3 regions of the Bacillus sp. PK3-037 genome follow, and region 3 is predicted to be linked to each of the others. Evidence: predicted binding sites of a transcription regulator. Region 3 holds the regulator's gene; each other region holds the start of a gene.
The links. The regulator Rex, encoded in region 3, represses fermentation and respiration genes when NADH is low (regulators of the CRP and FNR family bind a similar motif). The targets are predictions, from matches to a motif close to TTGTGAAATATTTCACAA.
Positions count from the first base shown of each region.

Region 1 (6,799 bases), 1.1 Mb from region 3:
ATCACTCAGCATGCGGTTGACGCTCTCTCTTGCAGCCGCGCAAAATTTCGCCAAATCCTGGTTTGTCAGGGCAATGTTAATGAGAATGCCGTCACTCCGGTTCACCCCATAGCTGTTTGACAAGCGTATGAGGGTGGAGTAGAGCGCCCCTTTTTTGCCATGAAGAAGAAGGTCTCTGATTTTGGATTGAATTTTGCGCAAATGGGTGCTCATCCATTTCATAAATTCAAATGTCAAAGCACCGTTGTGGATAAGTTCCTTTTCAAGTCTGCTTTTATTGATGACGAGCACTTCGCCATCCTCCAGCACTTTTGCACTGAGCATATATCTCGGTTCTTCTGTGAAAAGTGTTAATTCACCGACAATATCATTTTTTTGGCAGATTCTAAGCGTCAGGTCTTTGCCGTCAGACGTCAGCTTCCCGATTTCAATGAGTCCTGACTGAATCAGATAAAGCTCTTCTGCATCCATTCCTTCTCGAAACAGGTATGTGTGTTTTTCGATTTTTCTTTTTGTGCTGATGGATTCCAGCAATTGATGAAGATCACTGGAAATAAGATCCTTATCAGATGTTCGAACAGAGAGAAAGTTCATGAGCTCACCTCGAAGAAAAGTCACGTTGTGTATCTATTGTAACGTGAAATCATTTGCGCTTTTCAGAAAAAACTTACAATCTCGTGAATTCCCCATCGCCGGCGGCCCGTCAGTTTACGCTGTGCCCGCTTCTCTCTGTGTGTGTTTTCATTCTTTCCTGCCAATACATCCATATGACAATGACAAAGCTTGCTAACGCTACTTCCGAAAGCGCCATAAATCCGATGGCGTATTGTCCCGTCGCCTGAAATACACTCGCCAGGATCAGCGGAGGGAAAAAGCCGCCTAATCCGCCCATGGCAGACACAACTCCGTTGGCGATTCCCGCCTGCTTAGAAAAATAGAAAGGAACCAGTTTAAAAACCGTCCCGTTTCCAATCCCGGAGCACACCGCAACCGTTAACGCCCCAAAGGCGTAAATGCCGATCGTCGGCGAAAACGACAGGATGACGCCCGATAATGTCAGGCCTGCAAAGACAAACATCAGGATGCGGAGCGGACTCACTTTATCAGCCAGCCACCCGCCCGCCGGCCTGAGCAGCGTGGATACAGCAATAAAACCTGCCGTCCGCAGCCCGGCATCCGCAGGACTTAGATCAAACTGCTCAACAAGAAAGTTTGGCAGATAGATTGTAAAAGCGACAAAGGCGCCAAACGTAATAAAATAAAAGAGACTCAGAAACCACAGCACATGATTTCGGTAAACGGCTTTGATCTGAGTCTTTACGGACACCTTCACTTTCTTCTCATGCCGGTCACCGAAGAAAAAGTGCAGCAAAGCAAATAAAGCCAGCAGAACCATATACATTTGCACCGTACTTTTCCACCCCGCCGCTTGAGCAATCACGGGAGCTGCAAATGTAGTGATCGCGGTTCCGATATTCCCGGCACCGTAAATACCGTTTACAACGCCATGTTTTTCTTTAGGATAGTACTTCGGAAGAGATGTAACCCCAATGGAAAAAACGGCTCCCCCAATCCCTAAGAAAAAACCGCCCGCGATTAAATCAAACAGGGAATCTGCCATACTGATCCAAAATACAGGGAATAAAAGCAATATAAAGCTAATCATAAAAATGATCCGCGCGCCAAACCTGTTGGTCAAATACCCCAGCGGAATGCGGAGAAGCGATCCTAATATAACGGGTATGGCCGTTACCAGGGAGATTTCGCCTTTGCTCAAATGAATATCTAATGTGATTTGGGAAATAAGTGACGAAATCAGCACCCAAACCATAAACCCTGCCACCAAGCTTAATGACTGCAGCGATAATTGAAAGTGTTGACGGTTAATCATTCGGCTTGCCCCTTTCACTGATTCAATAATCAGCCTTATCATACAAAAACTCGGCAAACAGGATTGTGAAATACATCACACGTTTTCCTCATAAAAAAAAAGGACAAAGCCCGAAGACTTTGTCCTTACATCATCATTACATTTTTTCCGGAGCCGATACGCCAATCAGCTGAAGCGCGTTGTTCAGCGTGATTTGTGTTGCTTTCATTAAAGCTAAGCGCGCACGGCTTTTCTCTTCGTTTTCAGGGTCGATGACTTTCTCCGCATTATAGAAGCTGTGCAGAGCTGAAGCCAAGTCATAAATATAATTCGTCACACGGTGAGGAATTCGTTTTTCCGCCGCTTCCGCCACTGCCTCTGGGAAACCGCCGATTGTTTTCAGCAGGTCATATTCTTTTTCTGATTGAATAGGGCTGAAATCAAGATCTGCCGCCGGCTTAAGTCCTTGCTCTTCCCCTTGGCGAAGCATGCTGCAAATGCGGGCATGTGCGTATTGCGCATAATACACAGGGTTTTCGTTAGATGTTGATACCGCAAGATCTAAGTCAAAATCCATATGCGTATCAGCACTGCGCATCGCGAAGAAATAACGCACGGCATCAAGGCCGACTTCGTCAATCAGGTCGCGCATCGTTACCGCTTTCCCCGTCCGTTTGCTCATTTTCATTTTCTCGCCGTTTTTGTAAAGGTGCACGAGCTGAATGATTTCTACTTCCAACGTTCCTTTTTCATAGCCAAGCGCTTCGATTGCCGCTTTCATACGCGGGATGTAGCCGTGGTGGTCGGCGCCCCATACGTTGACCAGCTTATCAAAGCCGCGGTCAAGCTTGTCCTTATGGTAGGCGATATCAGGAAGCAGGTATGTGTATGTGCCGTCCTTTTTGATCAGTACGCGGTCTTTGTCATCTCCGAACGTTGTGGAACGGAACCAGGTCGCACCGTCTTCCTCATAGACATGGCCTTTCTCACGCAGCGCGTCCAGCGCCTTATCGATTTTTCCGTTTTGGTACAGTGATGTTTCAGAATACCACACGTCAAACGGCACGCGGAAGTTTTCCAAGTCTACGCGAAGCTTCTCCAGCTCGTATTTCAAACCGTACTCACGGAAAAATGCGAGGCGTTCGCTTTCTTCTTCGTTCACGAAACGGTCGCCGTATTCCTCAGCGAGACGCTTTCCGATTGAAATGATATCCTCGCCGCGGTAGCCGTCCTCCGGCATCGGTTTTTCCAGTCCAAGCGCTTCAAAGTAACGGACTTCCACAGAAAGCGCCAGGTTGTTAATCTGGTTTCCGGCATCGTTAATGTAGTATTCGCGGCTCACATCGTAACCCGCTTTTGCAAGCACATTGCACAAGGAATCGCCGACAGCCGCACCGCGCGCGTGGCCTAAGTGAAGGTCCCCCGTCGGATTTGCAGATACGAATTCCACTTGAACGCGTTCGCCGTTTCCGATGTTTGTTTCTCCATACGCGTCTCCCGCTTCCAATACAGACGGGATCAGCTTCGTTAAATATTGATTGTTCATATAGAAATTGATAAAACCAGGACCGGCGATATCAAGCTTTTCAATAGAAGCCTTTCCTTTATCAAAAGAAGCGACAATCTCCTCAGCGATTTGGCGCGGCGCTTTTTTCGCGATTCTCGCGAGCTGCATCGCCATATTTGTTGAATAATCGCCGTGTGTTTTATCCTTCGGTGTTTCTAAAATGACATTTGGAATCTGACTTTCTTCAGCCAGTCCCGCTTTCAGAACGGCTGCTTTGATTTCTTCTTTCAGCACGTCCTTCATCTGTTCCGCAATGTTCATGCGTGAGTTCCTCCCTCATACGTGATCGTCATATTATGTAAATGCTGCTGCTCGTCTCCGACATGCATATCATATGCGATACTGATACGGCCTTGTTCCTCGCCGAAATCAGATTGAATCGATTTTGTGCTCGTTTTCAGCTCAAGCTCACCAAATGACATTTTATATTTGGCGATTGTGGAAGCTCCCGTTACGAAACGCTGGTTCATTTTGACAGCGCCTGATCTCATGACAAGCACTTCGCCTTCGCTTACTTTTACAATCGTTTTCACTTTGCCTAAGTCGTGTTCTTCATAATAAGATAGATACACTTTATTCTGTTTCACATAGTAAAATCCGGTGGTGCGGAATTCGATCACTTCTTCGTTTCCGTCATCCTCGATCACAGATTTCACATGGATTGTTATCGGTGTCTCTTGCTTCATTCTGACACGTCCTTTTCATCTTTCCACTTTGACTTGAATAGTATAATCATTCGGTTTGTAAACTTCAACTGCTTCTATCTTACCATCATTGCTCATCAGATTTGAAGATAAACCTCAGAAAAAGCAATTCCTTTATAGAAGAGAAAATCATACCACTGATTACCTTTAGGAAATATTACATTTTTCCGAATTCTATCGTTTGTAATTCACATTTTCTTCAAAATATATGTATTGAAATGGTAATTTGATAGTTTTAATATAAAAGTACATCAAAGATCTGCTAGAAAAACAAAAAAAGGGAGGATTCAATTATGAAAAAAGCTGTCATTGTAGAAAACAAAGGTTGTGCAACATGCTCGATCGGAGCCGCTTGTCTAGTGGACGGTCCTATCCCTGATTTTGAAATTGCCGGTGCAACAGGTCTATTCGGTCTATGGGGGTAAGGATCTCCCAAAAGGGCATAGTCATTCTACTATGCCCTTTTTAAGTAAATTACAATTTTTAACTAAAATCTACCTCTTGGATATACATACACAACCGTTTTTCATTTGAATCATATGTATAGGGGATGGTATTTTGTTTATAGAGCAGATGTTTCCATTTATTAATGAAAGTGTAAGAGTCCACCAGTTGCCTGAGGGCGGTGTGCTGGAAATTGACTACTTGCGTGATAACGTCTCGATCTCTGATTTTGAATACTTAGATCTCAACAAAACGGCTTACGAGCTTTGTATGCTGATGGACGGTCAAAGAACGGCTGAACAGATTTTAGAAGAGCAATGCGCAAAGTATGATGAGTCGCCGGAAGACCATAAGGACTGGTACTATGACATGCTCAGCATGCTTTTGAACAAGCAGGTCATTCAGCTTGAAAACCGGCCCCGCTTTCACAAAATCGCCACCAGCGGAAGCAATGAATTTCCGATGCCGCTGCATGCCACCTTTGAGCTGACGCACCGCTGCAATTTAAAGTGCGCCCACTGCTATTTAGAAAGCTCGCCGGAAGCGCTCGGCACCGTATCCATTGATCAATTTAAGAAAACGGCTGATATGCTGTATGATAACGGCGTTTTAACGTGCGAAATCACAGGCGGCGAAATTTTCGTCCATCCAAACGCCAATGAGATTCTTGAATATGTGTTAAAGAAATTCAAAAAAGTCGCCGTCTTAACCAACGGAACGCTGATGCGAAAAGAAAGCCTGGAGATGTTAAAAGCCTATAAGCAAAAAATCATCGTCGGCATATCACTGGATAGCGTACAGTCCGAAGTGCATGATTCATTTAGAGGGAGAAAAGGCTCTTTTGCCCAAACCTGTAAAACGATAAAATTGTTGAGTGATCATGGTATTTTTGTCAGAGTCGCCATGTCGGTTTTCGAAAAAAACATGTGGGAAATCCACGATATGGCCCAAAAGGTGCGCGATCTCGGTGCCAAAGCGTTCTCTTACAATTGGGTTGATGATTTCGGAAGAGGCAGAGATATTGTCCATCCGACGAAAGATGCCGAACAGCACCGCAAATTTATGGAGTACGAGCAAAATGTCATTGATGAATTTAAAGATTTGATCCCGATCATTCCGTATGAAAGAAAACGTGCGGCGAATTGCGGCGCCGGCTGGAAATCAATTGTGATCAGCCCGTTCGGAGAAGTACGCCCGTGCGCACTCTTCCCGAAGGAATTTTCATTGGGAAATATATTTCATGATTCATATGAAAGCATCTTTGACTCCCCTCTTGTCCATAAATTGTGGAAAGCGCAGGCGCCGCGGTTCAGCGAGCATTGCATGAAAGACAAATGCCCGTTCAGCGGCTATTGCGGAGGCTGTTACTTAAAAGGGCTGAACTCCAACAAATACCACAGAAAAAACATCTGCTCCTGGGCGAAAAATGAACAATTAGAAGATGTGGTCCAGCTTATTTAGGAGGGAAACAATTTGTCACCAGCACAAAGAAAAATGTTACTGTATATCCTTTCATTTATTTTTGTCATCGGCGCGGTCGTCTACTTCGTAAAAAGCGATTATGTGTTTACGCTGATTTCTATCGCCATCGCCATTATTTTCGGTATGCGCGCGAGGAAGACTGACTCGCGATGAGCATTTTGGATATACACGATGTATCCGTGTGGTATGAGCAAGACAACGTCATCTTAGAAAACGTAGATTTACATTTAGAAAAAGGCGCCGTTTACGGACTGCTTGGGGTAAACGGCGCCGGAAAAACAACGCTGATCAATACGCTGACAGGGGTAAACCGCAATTTCAGCGGACACTTTACGCTGTGCGGCATTGAAGCGGACGCCGGCATGCCGCAGAAAACATCAGATGAGCTGAAGATCCGCCGCTACTTTGCTGCCGATTATCCGCTTCTATTTACAGAAATTACGGCGAAGGACTATGTTTCTTTCGTTCATTCTTTGTATCAGAAAGATTTCTCAGAGCAGCAATTTAACAGTTTGGCAGAGGAATTTCACTTTTCCCAATACACAAACCGGAGAATTTCCGAGCTGTCCCTTGGCAACAGGCAAAAGGTTGTGTTGATGACCGGGCTATTGCTCGGGGCTCCCCTGTTTATTTTGGATGAGCCGCTTGTCGGCTTGGATGTGGAGTCAATAGAGGTCTTTTATCAGAAAATGCAGGAGTATTGCAAGGCAGGCGGAACGATTTTGTTTTCTT
Region 1 covers NZ_CP096408.1:421,888-428,686, reverse strand. Annotated here, with positions in the region: gene M1D69_RS02245 (Crp/Fnr family transcriptional regulator) at 1-594, opposite strand, end outside; gene M1D69_RS02240 (nitrate/nitrite transporter) at 704-1,891, opposite strand; gene argS (arginine--tRNA ligase) at 2,028-3,698, opposite strand; gene M1D69_RS02230 (DUF1934 domain-containing protein) at 3,695-4,123, opposite strand; gene sboA (subtilosin A) at 4,435-4,566, shown strand; gene sboX (bacteriocin-like protein SboX) at 4,523-4,675, shown strand; gene albA (subtilosin maturase AlbA) at 4,700-6,046, shown strand; gene albB (antilisterial bacteriocin subtilosin biosynthesis protein AlbB) at 6,059-6,220, shown strand; gene M1D69_RS02205 (ATP-binding cassette domain-containing protein) at 6,217-6,799, shown strand, end outside.
Region 1: a site for Rex is predicted at 1,955-1,972, ahead of M1D69_RS02240 (nitrate/nitrite transporter). Genes of this name have one in related genera too.

Region 2 (6,799 bases), 980 kb from region 3:
GGAGAGAGAGCCTCTTGAAAATCTATAAGGTATTAAACAACAATGCGGCTTTAATCAAAGAGGATGATCAGGAAAAAATCGTCATGGGTCCGGGCATCGCTTTTCAAAAAAAGAAAAATGATCTCATCCCTATGAATAAAGTAGAAAAGATTTTTGTCGTGCACGACGAGAATGAAAAATTCAAGCAAATCCTGCAAACACTGCCTGAGGAGCATATTGACATAGCTGAGGATATCATCAGCTATGCGGAAGGGGAGCTCGCGGCGCCGCTGAGCGACCATATTCATATCGCGCTTTCTGACCATTTGTCCTTTGCGCTCGAAAGGATTCAAAATGGGCTGCTTGTGCAAAATAAATTATTGCATGAGATAAAGGCGCTCTATAAAAAAGAATACGAGATCGGCCTGTGGGCGATCGGACATGTAAAAGAGACATTGGGCGTGTCTCTGCCTGAAGATGAAGCGGGTTATATTGCCCTTCACATCCATACGGCAAAGATGGATGCAGAGAGTATGTATTCAGCGCTGAAGCATACGACGATGATCAAAGAAATGATAGAGAAAATAGAAAACTATTTTAATCGAAAGGTGGATGAAAACAGCATTTCCTATCAACGCCTTGTCACGCATTTGCGATACGCGGTCAGCCGGTTGGAATCAAATGAAGCGTTTCATGTCATGGACGAAGAGATGCTTTATTTCATCCAAAAAAAGTATTCATTTGCCTATCAATGTGCGCTGGAGCTGGCGGAGTTTCTGAAAAATGAATATCAATTACATTTGCCGGAGTCCGAGGCCGGCTATATCACGCTGCATGTCCAGCGTCTTCAAGATCTCTCGGAATAACCGCTTTGACTTGCAGGGAGTGATCTCTGGAAGTTTTTTTATTGATCGGCATTCAGCGTGTGATACATCCAGCCCATCATCACAATTCCTGCGGCCAGATTGCCGAGTGTAACAGGAATTAAGTTTCTCACTGCTCCCGCCAGTGTGACTGTATCAGGATGATCGATCAAAAGTGAGATCGCAAATGTGCACATATTGGCAATGCTGTGCTCAAAACCGGAAATAAAAAAGCAGAAAACGAAAAGCATCATGGCAAACAGCTTTGCCCCTTCTCCTTTGAGGGACATCGGAATGAAAAAAGCGAGACATACAAGCCAATTGCACAGCATTCCTCGGAAAAACAGCTCTGAGGCAGGCGGCTCCATCTTGTGCTCTGCCAGATGAATCAAAAAGGAATGGGATGCCCCCTCGAAAAGCCCGGTGGCGCTGATAAGAATCGCAAACAAAACAGCTCCGATCAAATTGCCGGTATAGCTGAAAACCCACAGGTACAGGGTGTCGCGCCAGCGGATTTTTTTCCGGAGTGCGGTATAAGTGAAATAAAAGGTGTTGCCGGTGAATAAATCCCCGCCACCGTAGGCAATTAATACAATAGCAGCTCCGAATGTCACAGCTGCAGCCGGAAAGGCAAACGGTGAGTCGGCAATAGAGAAATAGCTGCCTGTTTTGCTTGCGGCTGTAATGCCAAAACCGATAAACATGCTGGCCAAAATGGATCTGAGCAAATAACTGATTTTGCTTGAAACGAATATGTTTTGTTTTCTTAAAGCATACTGTTCAACCTTTTGCAGTGCTTGAGTTTCCATTGTCTTTTCCTGCTTTCTTTGAGAGATGAGCATAGTATAGCATGATATTGTGAAATGTTTCACAATTAATATTTACGACTTTTTGTCTAAATGTTTTACATCACTTTTTATCTAAAAAAACAGTTGACGAAAACGCTGTCATCAATTATGATGAAAGCGTATTCTTCATTCGAATAAGCGGGATTGTGACTGGTAAAGCAGGCAAGACCTAAAATTTGCGTAAATGAAAAAGGATCGCTGTGTCCTTTCTTCGTTGGCGAATTTTAGGTCTTTTTTGTTTAAATAAAGGGGGAAAAACAGATGGATTACAAAGAGACTGCAAAACGCCTCATCGAGCTTCTCGGAGGAAAAGAAAACATCATCAGCGCGGCTCATTGTGCGACAAGACTGCGTTTAGTGATCAGGGATGAATCAAAGATTGACCAATCACAAGTGGAAGAGCTTGAAGGCGTCAAAGGCGCTTTCAGCAGTTCAGGCCAATACCAGATTATTTTTGGAACAGGCCTTGTCAATAAAGTGTATGACGCTTTTTCTAAGGAAGCCGATGTAGAGCGTGAAGAACATGTGAATCACCAGGATGCTGCTAAAGAGAAACTGAACCCTGCGGCGAGATTTGCGAAAACGCTTTCGAATATTTTTGTTCCAATCATTCCAGCCATCGTAGCCAGCGGTCTGTTAATGGGGTTATTGGGAATGATCAATGCCTTTCATTGGATGAGTAAGGACTCTGCGCTGCTGCAGCTCCTCGATATGTTTTCAAGCGCGGCATTTATCTTTCTGCCGATTTTGATCGGGGTCAGCGCTTCAAAAGAGTTTGGAAGCAATCCGTATTTAGGAGCGGTCATCGGGGGAATCATGATACACCCCACTCTGTTGAATCCATGGGGTCTGGCGGAAGCGTCACCTGATTATATGCATCTTTTCGGGTTTGATATCGCGCTTCTCGGTTATCAGGGAACCGTCATCCCTGTTCTGCTGGCTGTTTATGTCATGAGCAAGGTAGAGAAATGGACAAGAAAAGTGGTTCCGCATGCGGTCGATTTGCTTGTTACGCCTTTTGTTACTGTCATTGTCACCGGTTTTGTCGCATTTATTGCCATCGGTCCTCTAGGAAGAGCGCTTGGCTCCGGTATTACTGTTGCTTTAACATATGTGTACGATCATGCCGGTTTTGTCGCAGGCCTTCTTTTCGGCGGCACCTATTCACTGATCGTCCTGACAGGTGTTCATCACAGCTTCCATGCGATTGAGGCGGGGCTTATTTCAGATCTTGGCAGGAACTATTTATTGCCGATTTGGTCTATGGCGAATGTCGCCCAAGGCGGGGCAGGCCTTGCCGTCTTCTTTTTAGCGAAAAAGGCAAAAACGAAGGAAATCGCTCTTCCGGCGGCATTTTCTGCTTTTCTTGGTATTACTGAGCCCGTCATTTTCGGGGTGAACCTTCGATACCGGAAGCCGTTTATCGCCGCGATGATCGGGGGCGCGTTGGGCGGCGCGTATGTCGTATTTACACATGTTGCTGCAAACGCTTACGGGTTAACAGGCATTCCGATGATCGCCATTGCAGCACCGTTTGGCTTTGGAAATCTAGTAAACTATATGATTGGAATGGTTATTGCAGCAGTATCAGCATTCATTGCGGCGTTTGTCATGAAAATTAACGAAGATGAGGAGAGAAAAAAATGACGGCATATGATCAGGAGCTGCGTCGCCGGGCTTATGAAGAAGTTGAGAAAAAAGAACATATCGCTGACAGCGATCCGCACCGCCAGCACTTTCACATCATGCCTCCGGTTGGTTTGCTGAATGATCCAAATGGCGTTGTGTATTGGAAAGGAGTCTATCATTTGTTTTTTCAGTGGCAGCCGTTTCAGACGGAGCACGGCGCAAAGTTTTGGGGGCATTATACGACAGGCGATTTTGTGAATTGGAAGCGGGAAGAGATTGCGCTGGCTCCGAGTGATTGGTTTGATAAAAACGGCTGCTACTCGGGCAGCGCTGTTGTCAAAGATGACCGGCTCTATCTGTTTTACACAGGAAATGTCAGGGATCAGGATGGGAATCGGGAAACGTATCAGTGCCTTGCTGTATCGGATGATGGGCTGACCTTTGAGAAAAAAGGGGTTGTCGCCCGCCTTCCTGAAGGCTATACAGCTCATTTTCGCGATCCGAAGGTGTGGGAGCATGAAGGAAAATGGTATATGGTGATCGGTGCACAAACGGAGAACTTGAAAGGCCAAGCTGTTTTGTTTACTTCCGATAACCTGACAGAATGGGCGTTTCTTGGCCCGATAACAGGTGCCGGGCTCAACGGACTGAACGGACTGAACGGTTTCGGGTATATGTGGGAGTGTCCTGACCTGTTTTCTCTTCAAGGCTCCGAAGTGCTGATTGTCTCGCCCCAAGGACTTGAAGCTGACGGCTACCATTATCAAAATGTGTATCAATCTGGATATTTTGTAGGCCGGCTTGATTATGAAAAAACGGGGCTGATGCATGCTGCGTTTACGGAGATTGATCAAGGCTTTGATTTTTACGCGCCGCAAACACTTGAAGACGATCAGGGACGCCGGATACTGTTTGCGTGGATGGCTGTACCTGATCAGGATGAGAAGGATCATCCGACGAAAGATTATCACTGGATTCACTGCATGACGCTGCCGAGACAGCTGACGCTATCAGGGGAGAAGCTGATTCAGCAGCCGCTTCCTGAGCTGAAAGCGATGCGGAAAAATGGGCAGGAAGTTCAAATCAACATGTATGGATCGTCTGGTACGCTGCCAGTTGAAAATCCTGAAAGAGCTGAGATTTTGATTGAAGACATTAATACGGAGTCTGGTTTTGAAATCGATATCCGCGCCACTGCCACATTCTCTTTCCAGAAGGAAGAAGGGCTTATCACGCTAACGCGCACAAGCTTTGACGGTACAAGAACAGAAGCGAGACATTGCCGCATCAGCAATCTGCACACAGTGCACATGTTTATCGACGCGTCATCTGTGGAAGTCTTTATCAATCATGGGGAAGAGGTATTCAGTGCGAGATATTTTCCTTTCCCGGGAAATGATGAAGTGACAGCGAGGTCAAATGGAAAATCTGAAATGAAGGTCGGAATTTGGACACTTATGTAGAAAATCCTCCTATTTTCTTATGTGAAATCTGTGCCATCTGTGCTATTCTTCAACGATAACCTACTATTTTTTTCTGTAAAAGGAGTTGTTTTCTTGAATATACATGAACAGAAGATAACACCGGAATGTTTAGAACAGGCTGCGGATCATGTTGAGGATAAGCGGGAAGAATATAAGGATGTGCTTCTTCAGCTGAAAAAAATGCTACGGGGAACATCGCCGCATAGTGAAGCGGCAGAAACCCTTTCACGGGCATATGAACAAATGAAGGAATATGCGCTTTTTGTTCAGTCGATAGAAACATTTTTGAGGTCATCTGCGAACAATTTAAAAACCAAATAAACAGGCTGCCGATGTGATCGGCAGTTTTTTCTGTTGTAAAAGAGGACTACTTTCAAGTATGGAAGCGGCAGGTGAAACGCACGAAGACTCTTGTGATATAGACATTTTTGAGGCGGACGGTTACGAAGATGTGAAATGGAATGCGACAGAACGTCCCAATATGTAAGTTTGAACATAAAAACAGGCTGCCTCTTTATAAGGCAGCCTGTTACGCTTATGATTGTTTATTCAGGCGCAATGCAGAATGCTTCGTAGGTCCGACATACTGATTCAGCGGGAAGGACTCTTTAATCGCAGCAGTAATAAATGCTTTCGCCGCGTAAATCGCTTCTTTGACTTCCGCGCCTTTCGCGAGTTCTGCTGTTACCGCTGCGGAGAACGTACAGCCGGCGCCATGTGTATAAGGCGTATCAATCATATCACTTTCAAGGACTTCCGCTGTTTCTCCGTCATACAGAACGTCTACAGCTTTTTCGTGCTTCAGCTTGCCTCCGCCTGTAATCACAACATACTGAGCACCGAGGGCGTTGATTTTTTTCGCCGCTTCTTTCATGTCTTCAATCGTTTTTAATTCGCCCATGCCGCTGAGCTGGCTGGCTTCGAACAGATTTGGTGTAATCACGGTAGCGAGCGGTGCCAATTGTTCACGCAGGGCTTGCGCGTGCTCTGGATAAAGGACCTCATTTGCCCCTTTGCAAACCATAACCGGATCAATCACGACGTTTTGCAGTTGTTTTTCCTTGATCGTTTTCGCCGCAAGCTCAATAATGTCAACGGTTGGCAGCATTCCTGTTTTCATGGCGTCCACACCGATGCCGTCTACAATCGTTGCGAGCTGGGCGCGAATCGTGTCAGGATCGATCGGAAAGACTTGATGGTCCCAGCTGTTGTTTGGGTCCATCGCGACAATCACCGTTAAGGCGGTCATCCCGTATACGTTTTTTTCTTGAAATGTTTTTAAATCTGCTTGAATTCCCGCGCCGCCGCTGGAATCTGAGCCGGCAATGGTGAGTGCTTTATGCATAGACATGTGTTGAACCTCCATCAATGTTTTATATCTCATTATAGTTAGATTTTCTGCTTATCACAATATGAAAGGTTTATAGGAATCAATTGACAATATCAAGGTGATTTCGTAAAATGCTACATAAGAAAACTAGGTAGGGGTTTTGTCATGTTAAATCGTGAGCTGATTAAAGGCAGCACCGTGATATTGGTTTTAACGCTCCTGAGTGAGAGGCCGATGTATGGCTATGAGCTTGTAAAAGAGATGGGAAGCCGCAGCGATCATGAACTGCAGATGAAAGAGGGAACATTGTATCCTTCCCTTCATAAACTTGAACGGCAAGGATATATTTCTTCCTATTGGGAGAAGCAGGAGAAAGGGCCGGATCGTAAGTATTATCGGATTACAGAAGACGGCAGAGAGATTCTTGCAGAGCGCACAAAGGAATGGAGCGTGTTTTCAGCTATGATGGACCGAATGCTGAAGCGGGGCGGACAGAATGGATAAAGAGAATTATATATATAAAGTGAAAAACGGGCTTAAAGGGGTTTCTGATTGTGAAGCGATGATCGAAGAGATCGAAAACCATATTGAACACCACTTGTTTCACTCCATTCAAGAGGGGAAGAGTGAGGCGGAAGCCATGGAATGTTTGCTTCGGGAGTTTGG
Region 2 covers NZ_CP096408.1:343,635-350,433, forward strand. Annotated here, with positions in the region: gene sacT (sac operon transcriptional antiterminator SacT) at 15-845, shown strand; gene M1D69_RS01800 (formate/nitrite transporter family protein) at 884-1,651, opposite strand; gene scrA (PTS system sucrose transporter subunit IIBC) at 1,952-3,337, shown strand; gene sacA (sucrose-6-phosphate hydrolase) at 3,334-4,782, shown strand; gene M1D69_RS01815 (hypothetical protein) at 4,876-5,124, shown strand; gene M1D69_RS01820 (bifunctional hydroxymethylpyrimidine kinase/phosphomethylpyrimidine kinase) at 5,339-6,154, opposite strand; gene M1D69_RS01825 (PadR family transcriptional regulator) at 6,299-6,637, shown strand; gene M1D69_RS01830 (permease prefix domain 1-containing protein) at 6,630-6,799, shown strand, end outside.
Region 2: a site for Rex is predicted at 1,699-1,716, ahead of M1D69_RS01800 (formate/nitrite transporter family protein). Genes of this name have one in related genera too.

Region 3 (6,799 bases):
TCCGAGATATTCTTCAATATGGTTTGGAGAAAGCTCATATACCCTTGTTGCGATTCTGTTAATAAAATATCTGTCATGTGAGACAAATAACAATGTGCCCGGATAATCAATCAAGGCGTTTTCGAGAACTTCTTTGCTGTCTAAGTCAAGATGGTTCGTCGGCTCATCAAGAATGAGAAAGTTAGCTTTTTGCAGCATCAGCTTTGCCAGGGCCACTCTTGCTTTTTCGCCCCCGCTTAGGGAATGGACGGGTTTAAGCACATCATCCCCGGAGAATAAGAAATTTCCGAGGCACGTTCTGATTTCTTTCTCTTGAAGCTCCGGATACTCGTCCCACAGCTCATCAATGACGCGTTTAGAGGAAGTCAGCTCAGCCTGTTCCTGGTCATAGTAACCGACACTGACATTTGAGCCGTATGCTATTGTTCCTTGATCCGGCTTCAGTGTGTTTATTAATGTTTTCAGCAGGGTTGATTTTCCGATTCCGTTGGGACCTACAAGAGCGGCGCTTTCTCCTCTTGTAAGCCTAAACGACACATCTGTCAGAAGCGGCGGCTGGTTTTCATAGCTGATGGTCAGGTCCTGAACCCGCAGGACCTCGTTCCCGCTCTGTTTTGTAATATCGAAATGAAAATTTGCTGATTTTTCGTCGCCGAGCGGTTTTGACATGACGTCCATCCGTTCAAGCTGTTTCCGGCGGCTTTGTGCTCTTTTTGTCGTTGAGGCTCTCGCCAGATTTCGGTCTACGAAGTCCTGAAGCTTGGTGATTTCATCCTGCTGCTTTTCATACATTTTAATATCTTTCTCATACTGCGCGGCTTTTTGGTCGAGATAAGCGCTGTAGTTGCCGTGATACTTTTTGCTTTCCGCTCTTGATACCTCGTACACCTGGTTCACCACTTTGTCTAAAAAGTAGCGGTCGTGAGAAACAATCAGAATCGCGCCTGAATAGCCTTGTAAATAATGTTCAAGCCATGTCAGCGTATCAATGTCCAGATGGTTGGTCGGCTCATCTAGAATGAGAAGGTCAGGCTGTGTTAACAGAAGCTTACCCAAAGCCAGTCTTGTTTTCTGACCTCCGCTCAGGCTTTGCACCTGTGTTGAATCGTCAAAATGGCTGAAGCCGAGACCGTGCAGCACAGATCTGACATCTGCTTCATATTGATAGCCGCCTTTATCTTTAAATTCCTGCTGAAGGCGGTCGTAGGTTTTCATGATGCCTTCCAGTTCACTTGGGTCAGCTGCCGCCATTTTTTCTTCTATGTTTCGCATTTCTTTTTCCATCGCTTTTAAGTGATCAAAAACAGTCAGCAGCTCTTCTTTTATGGTAAGCTTAGAATCCAAGCCGGTATGCTGGGCCAAATAGCCCATTGTGATATCTTTCGGCTTGATCATTTCACCCTTTTCATATGAAAGGTGACCTGCGATAATTTTAAGGAGTGTAGATTTCCCAGCGCCGTTTCTTCCTACAATTGCGACGCGATCACGGTTTCTGACTTCCAGCTTTATATTGTTTAAAATAGTATCAGCACCAAATGATTTGGAAAGCTGATTAATTTGTAAGATCATCATATTATTTCACCTCTGCTATAATAAGTTAAGTGTAGCTTATGAACCAGAACTCAGCAAACAATACATTGGCCGAATAAGACATAGAGAAGAAAATAGTGTATGATCTGTTTAAGGAGAGTTTTTACTATGAATGGATTTTCTCATTTTAATGAACAGGGCAGAGCCCAGATGGTGGATATCAGCGAAAAATCTTCGACTGTCCGTACTGCGGCGGCTGTATCAAGCGTACACATGAAGAGTGAAGTGTACGAGAAAATAAAAAGCCATGATATCGGCAAAGGAGATGTACTTGCTGTCGCTCAGGTTGCGGGTATTATGGCTGCGAAACAAACATCAAATATCATTCCGATGTGCCATCCGCTATCCTTGAGCGGGGTCGATATTTCGTTTGACTGGAAAATAAAAGAAACAGAAGTTATACTTCATATAAAAGCACAGGTCAAAACGAAAGGGAGTACAGGTGTGGAAATGGAAGCGCTAACTTCTGCATCGGTGTGTGCCCTTACTGTTTACGATATGTGCAAGGCGCTTGATAAGGGGATGGTCATCGGCCCTACCTGCTTGCTGGAAAAGACAGGCGGAAAAAACGGTGACTTTAAAAGAGAACTATCCGAGTATAATTTGGAGGACCAAAAATGAATAAGGATCAATCAAAAATTCCGCAGGCGACGGCAAAACGGCTGCCGCTTTATTATCGCTTTTTAAAGAATCTGCATGCGTCAGGAAAACAGCGTGTATCATCCGCTGAACTCAGCGATGCCGTAAAGGTTGATTCTGCCACGATTCGCAGGGATTTTTCCTATTTTGGAGCTCTTGGCAAAAAAGGATACGGATATAATGTCGATTATTTGCTGTCATTTTTCCGAAAAACGCTGGATCAGGATGAAATGACAGACGTTATCTTGATTGGTGTCGGAAACTTAGGAACAGCGTTTCTTCACTATAATTTCACAAAAAATAATAACACAAAAATTTCTATGGCTTTTGATATAAATGAGAGTAAAATAGGAACTGAGGTAGGCGGTGTGCCCGTCTTTAACCTTGATGATCTTGAACAACATGTAAAAGGCGAATCAGTTGCCATTCTGACAGTGCCCGCAGTTGCGGCTCAGTCGATTACTGACAGATTGGTTGCGTTGGGAATTAAGGGTATTCTTAATTTTACGCCGGCCCGTTTGAATGTGCCGGAACACATTCGAATTCATCATATAGATTTAGCTGTAGAGCTTCAGTCACTGGTTTATTTCTTGAAGCATTATTCTGTTTTAGAGGAAATCGAGTAACCGGAAAGGAGGAGCCCAAATATGCCGATCGGTCCTGGAAGCCTTGCTGTTATCGCAATCGTTGCTCTGATTATCTTTGGTCCCAAAAAGCTGCCTGAGTTGGGAAAAGCGGCTGGAGACACACTTCGTGAATTCAAAAACGCTACTAAAGGATTAGCGAGTGATGATGAGGAAAAAAAGAAAGAGAATCAGTAAGTTAGGATGACACAAATGAAAGTGAATCAAATGTCGCTGCTGGAGCATATTGCGGAGCTTCGAAAACGATTGCTGGTTGTGGCGCTGGCGTTTGTCGTTTTCTTTATCGCGGGATTTTTTTTAGCGAAGCCGATTATAGTGTATCTGCAAGAAACGGATGAAGCGAAGGAGCTCACGCTCAATGCGTTTAATCTGACAGACCCGCTTTATGTGTTTATGCAGTTTGCGTTTATCATCGGGATTGTCCTGACTTCGCCGGTTATTCTTTATCAGATTTGGGCTTTTGTGAGCCCGGGCCTCTATGAAAAGGAGCGCAAAGTAACGCTCAGCTACATTCCGATCTCTATTTTGCTGTTTTTAGCGGGTTTATCTTTTTCCTATTATATTTTATTTCCTTTTGTTGTCGATTTTATGAAACGGATCTCTCAGGATTTGAATGTCACTCAGGTGATTGGAATTAATGAATATTTTCATTTTCTTCTGCAGCTGACGATTCCGTTTGGACTGTTGTTTCAAATGCCGGTCATCCTTATGTTCTTGACAAGGCTTGGAATTGTGACACCGATGTTCTTAGCGAAAATCAGAAAGTATGCGTACTTTACGCTGCTTGTGATTGCTGCTCTGATTACACCTCCTGAGCTTTTGTCTCACATGATGGTGACTGTTCCGCTCTTGATTTTGTATGAAATCAGTATTTTAATATCGAAGGCTGCCTATCGAAAAGCGCAGAAAAACAGTACTGCCGATCAGGACGTTTCTTCTTAGCCAACATAAAAAATCCATTTCTCATAGAAGAGAAATGGATTTTCTTTATTTCTGGTTCTTCTTTATTTTAAATGAAAAGGCGAACATCTTAAAAGAAATGCTGATATTGTATGCAGCGAATACCATCAGCAGGATGGAGTAAAATGACCACATGCTGCCTGGCGAGCTTGCGGCGAGATAAGTAAAGATGCACCCTACGGCAAAGTAGATCATTCCCCACACTATCGGGTTTCTCATGAAAATAATCCTCCAATAATCAATTGCATTTGTGTGCTTTGCTGTTCAAGGTATTTCTGAACAGGCTCAAGCTGCATGATGACGACGAAAGTATTCATCATTACATGGGCGAAAATCGGCACCCAAATCCGTTTGGTTCTCGCATATAGAAATGCAAAGGTAAAGCCCATTGCCGTATACAGCAGAAGGTGCGTTAAATCCGCGTGAACAATTCCGAAAATAATGGAGCTGATCAGTCCGGCAATAAAGAAATTCGTTTTTTCGTACAGCGCGCCGAAAATGATTTTTCTGAAGATGATTTCTTCTAATATTGGCCCGATGATAGAAGAAACGATAATCATGAGCGGGACTGCCTGGATCACATCCAGGATGGCTTTTGTATTTTCTGATTCTCTTCCGATGCCAAATACATAATATTCAATAGAACCGGCTATTCCCTGAGAGAAAAGGGCTATGAAAAACCCGGCTATCGCCCAAAGGATTGAAAGTCCGACCGAGTCTTTCTTTTCGTTCCGCAGCGTAGTTTTAGGCGCGGTTCTGAGAATGAGCAATACAACAATCAGACAGGCAATAAAACTGATGACGGACCATAATCCCTGCGCGTACAGCAGATTTTCTTTTGTGGGCTGTCCTCCCGCATAACCGAATTTAAATAACAAGGGAATCGCGATTACTGCTGAAAACTGCATGATGATATATGTCAAAATAATAAACCAATACTGTTTTCTCAAATGGTATGTACTCCTTTGTTTAAATGGGTTTCTTTTGTCTACAGCTATTGTAACATAATTGAATCGGGGGTGAAAAAGCCAAGGGATATCTGAGCTGAAAAGAATGATGTAAGCGTGAAAAATTTTTTATCTTATCACTTGAAATTGGAAGTGAGATTCTTTATTATAAGAATTGTGTTAGCACTCTTTAGTGTTGAGTGCTAAAATTACATATTCATACTATTGAGGAGGTTATTACATTGTTAAAGCCATTAGGTGATCGCGTTGTCATTGAACTCGTAGAATCTGAAGAAAAAACTGCCAGCGGAATTGTGTTACCGGATTCTGCAAAAGAAAAGCCGCAAGAAGGCAAAATCGTGGCAGCTGGTTCAGGTCGCGTGTTAGAAAGCGGAGAGCGCGTTGCTTTAGAAGTAAAAGAGGGCGACCGCATTATCTTCTCAAAATACGCAGGTACTGAAGTGAAATACGAAGGTACTGAATACTTAATCTTACGTGAAAGCGACATTTTAGCTGTTATCGGCTAATTCTTAAATAAACAAATACTTAAAAATTCGAGGAGGTTTCGTACACATGGCAAAAGATATTAAGTTTAGTGAAGAAGCTCGCCGCGCAATGCTTCGCGGTGTTGATGCACTTGCTGATGCTGTAAAAGTAACTTTAGGACCAAAAGGACGCAACGTGGTTCTAGAGAAAAAATTCGGTTCTCCGTTAATCACTAATGACGGTGTAACAATCGCTAAAGAAATCGAACTTGAAGACGCGTTTGAAAACATGGGTGCTAAGCTTGTAGCTGAAGTAGCCAGCAAAACAAACGACGTTGCCGGTGACGGTACAACAACTGCGACAGTTCTTGCGCAAGCAATGATCCGTGAAGGCCTTAAAAACGTAACAGCAGGCGCTAACCCTGTAGGCGTGCGTAAAGGTATGGAACAAGCTGTAAACGTTGCGATCGAGAACCTGAAAGAAATTTCTAAGCCAATCGAAGGCAAAGAATCTATCGCTCAGGTTGCTGCGATCTCTGCTGCTGATGAGGAAGTCGGAAGCCTTATCGCTGAAGCAATGGAGCGCGTAGGCAACGACGGCGTTATCACGATCGAAGAGTCTAAAGGCTTCACAACTGAGCTTGAAGTTGTTGAAGGTATGCAATTCGACCGCGGATATGCGTCTCCTTACATGGTAACTGATTCTGATAAGATGGAAGCGGTTCTTGACAATCCTTACATCTTAATCACAGACAAAAAAATCACAAACATTCAAGAAATTCTTCCTGTGCTTGAGCAAGTTGTTCAGCAAGGCAAACCATTGCTTCTGATCGCTGAGGATGTTGAAGGTGAAGCTCTCGCAACACTTGTTGTGAATAAACTTCGCGGCACATTCAACGCAGTGGCTGTTAAAGCTCCTGGCTTCGGTGACCGCCGTAAAGCAATGCTTGAAGACATCGCTGTCCTTACTGGCGGAGAAGTCATCACAGAAGATCTTGGCCTTGACCTGAAATCTACTGAAATCGGACAATTGGGACGCGCTTCTAAAGTTGTGGTTACAAAAGAAAACACAACAATCGTTGAAGGCGCAGGCGAAACAGATAAAATTTCTGCACGCGTCACTCAAATCCGCGCTCAAGTGGAAGAAACAACTTCTGAGTTCGACAGAGAAAAATTACAAGAGCGTCTTGCGAAACTTGCTGGCGGCGTAGCTGTCATCAAAGTCGGCGCTGCAACTGAAACTGAGCTGAAAGAGCGTAAACTTCGCATCGAAGACGCCCTGAACTCAACTCGCGCAGCTGTTGAAGAAGGCATCGTATCCGGCGGTGGTACAGCGCTTGTAAACGTATATAATAAAGTCGCTGCAGTTGAAGCTGAAGGCGATGCGCAAACAGGTATCAACATCGTGCTTCGCGCGCTTGAAGAGCCAATCCGTCAAATCGCACACAACGCGGGTCTTGAAGGATCTGTCATCGTTGAACGCCTCAAAAACGAAGAAATCGGCGTAGGCTTCAACGCTGCAACTGGCGAATGG
Region 3 covers NZ_CP096408.1:3,488,614-3,495,412, reverse strand. Annotated here, with positions in the region: gene abc-f (ribosomal protection-like ABC-F family protein) at 1-1,572, opposite strand, end outside; gene moaC (cyclic pyranopterin monophosphate synthase MoaC) at 1,699-2,211, shown strand; gene M1D69_RS17935 (redox-sensing transcriptional repressor Rex) at 2,208-2,855, shown strand; gene tatAY (sec-independent protein translocase protein TatAY) at 2,877-3,050, shown strand; gene tatC (twin-arginine translocase subunit TatC) at 3,057-3,815, shown strand; gene M1D69_RS17920 (DUF4305 domain-containing protein) at 3,861-4,052, opposite strand; gene M1D69_RS17915 (CPBP family intramembrane glutamic endopeptidase) at 4,049-4,783, opposite strand; gene groES (co-chaperone GroES) at 5,023-5,307, shown strand; gene groL (chaperonin GroEL) at 5,354-6,799, shown strand, end outside.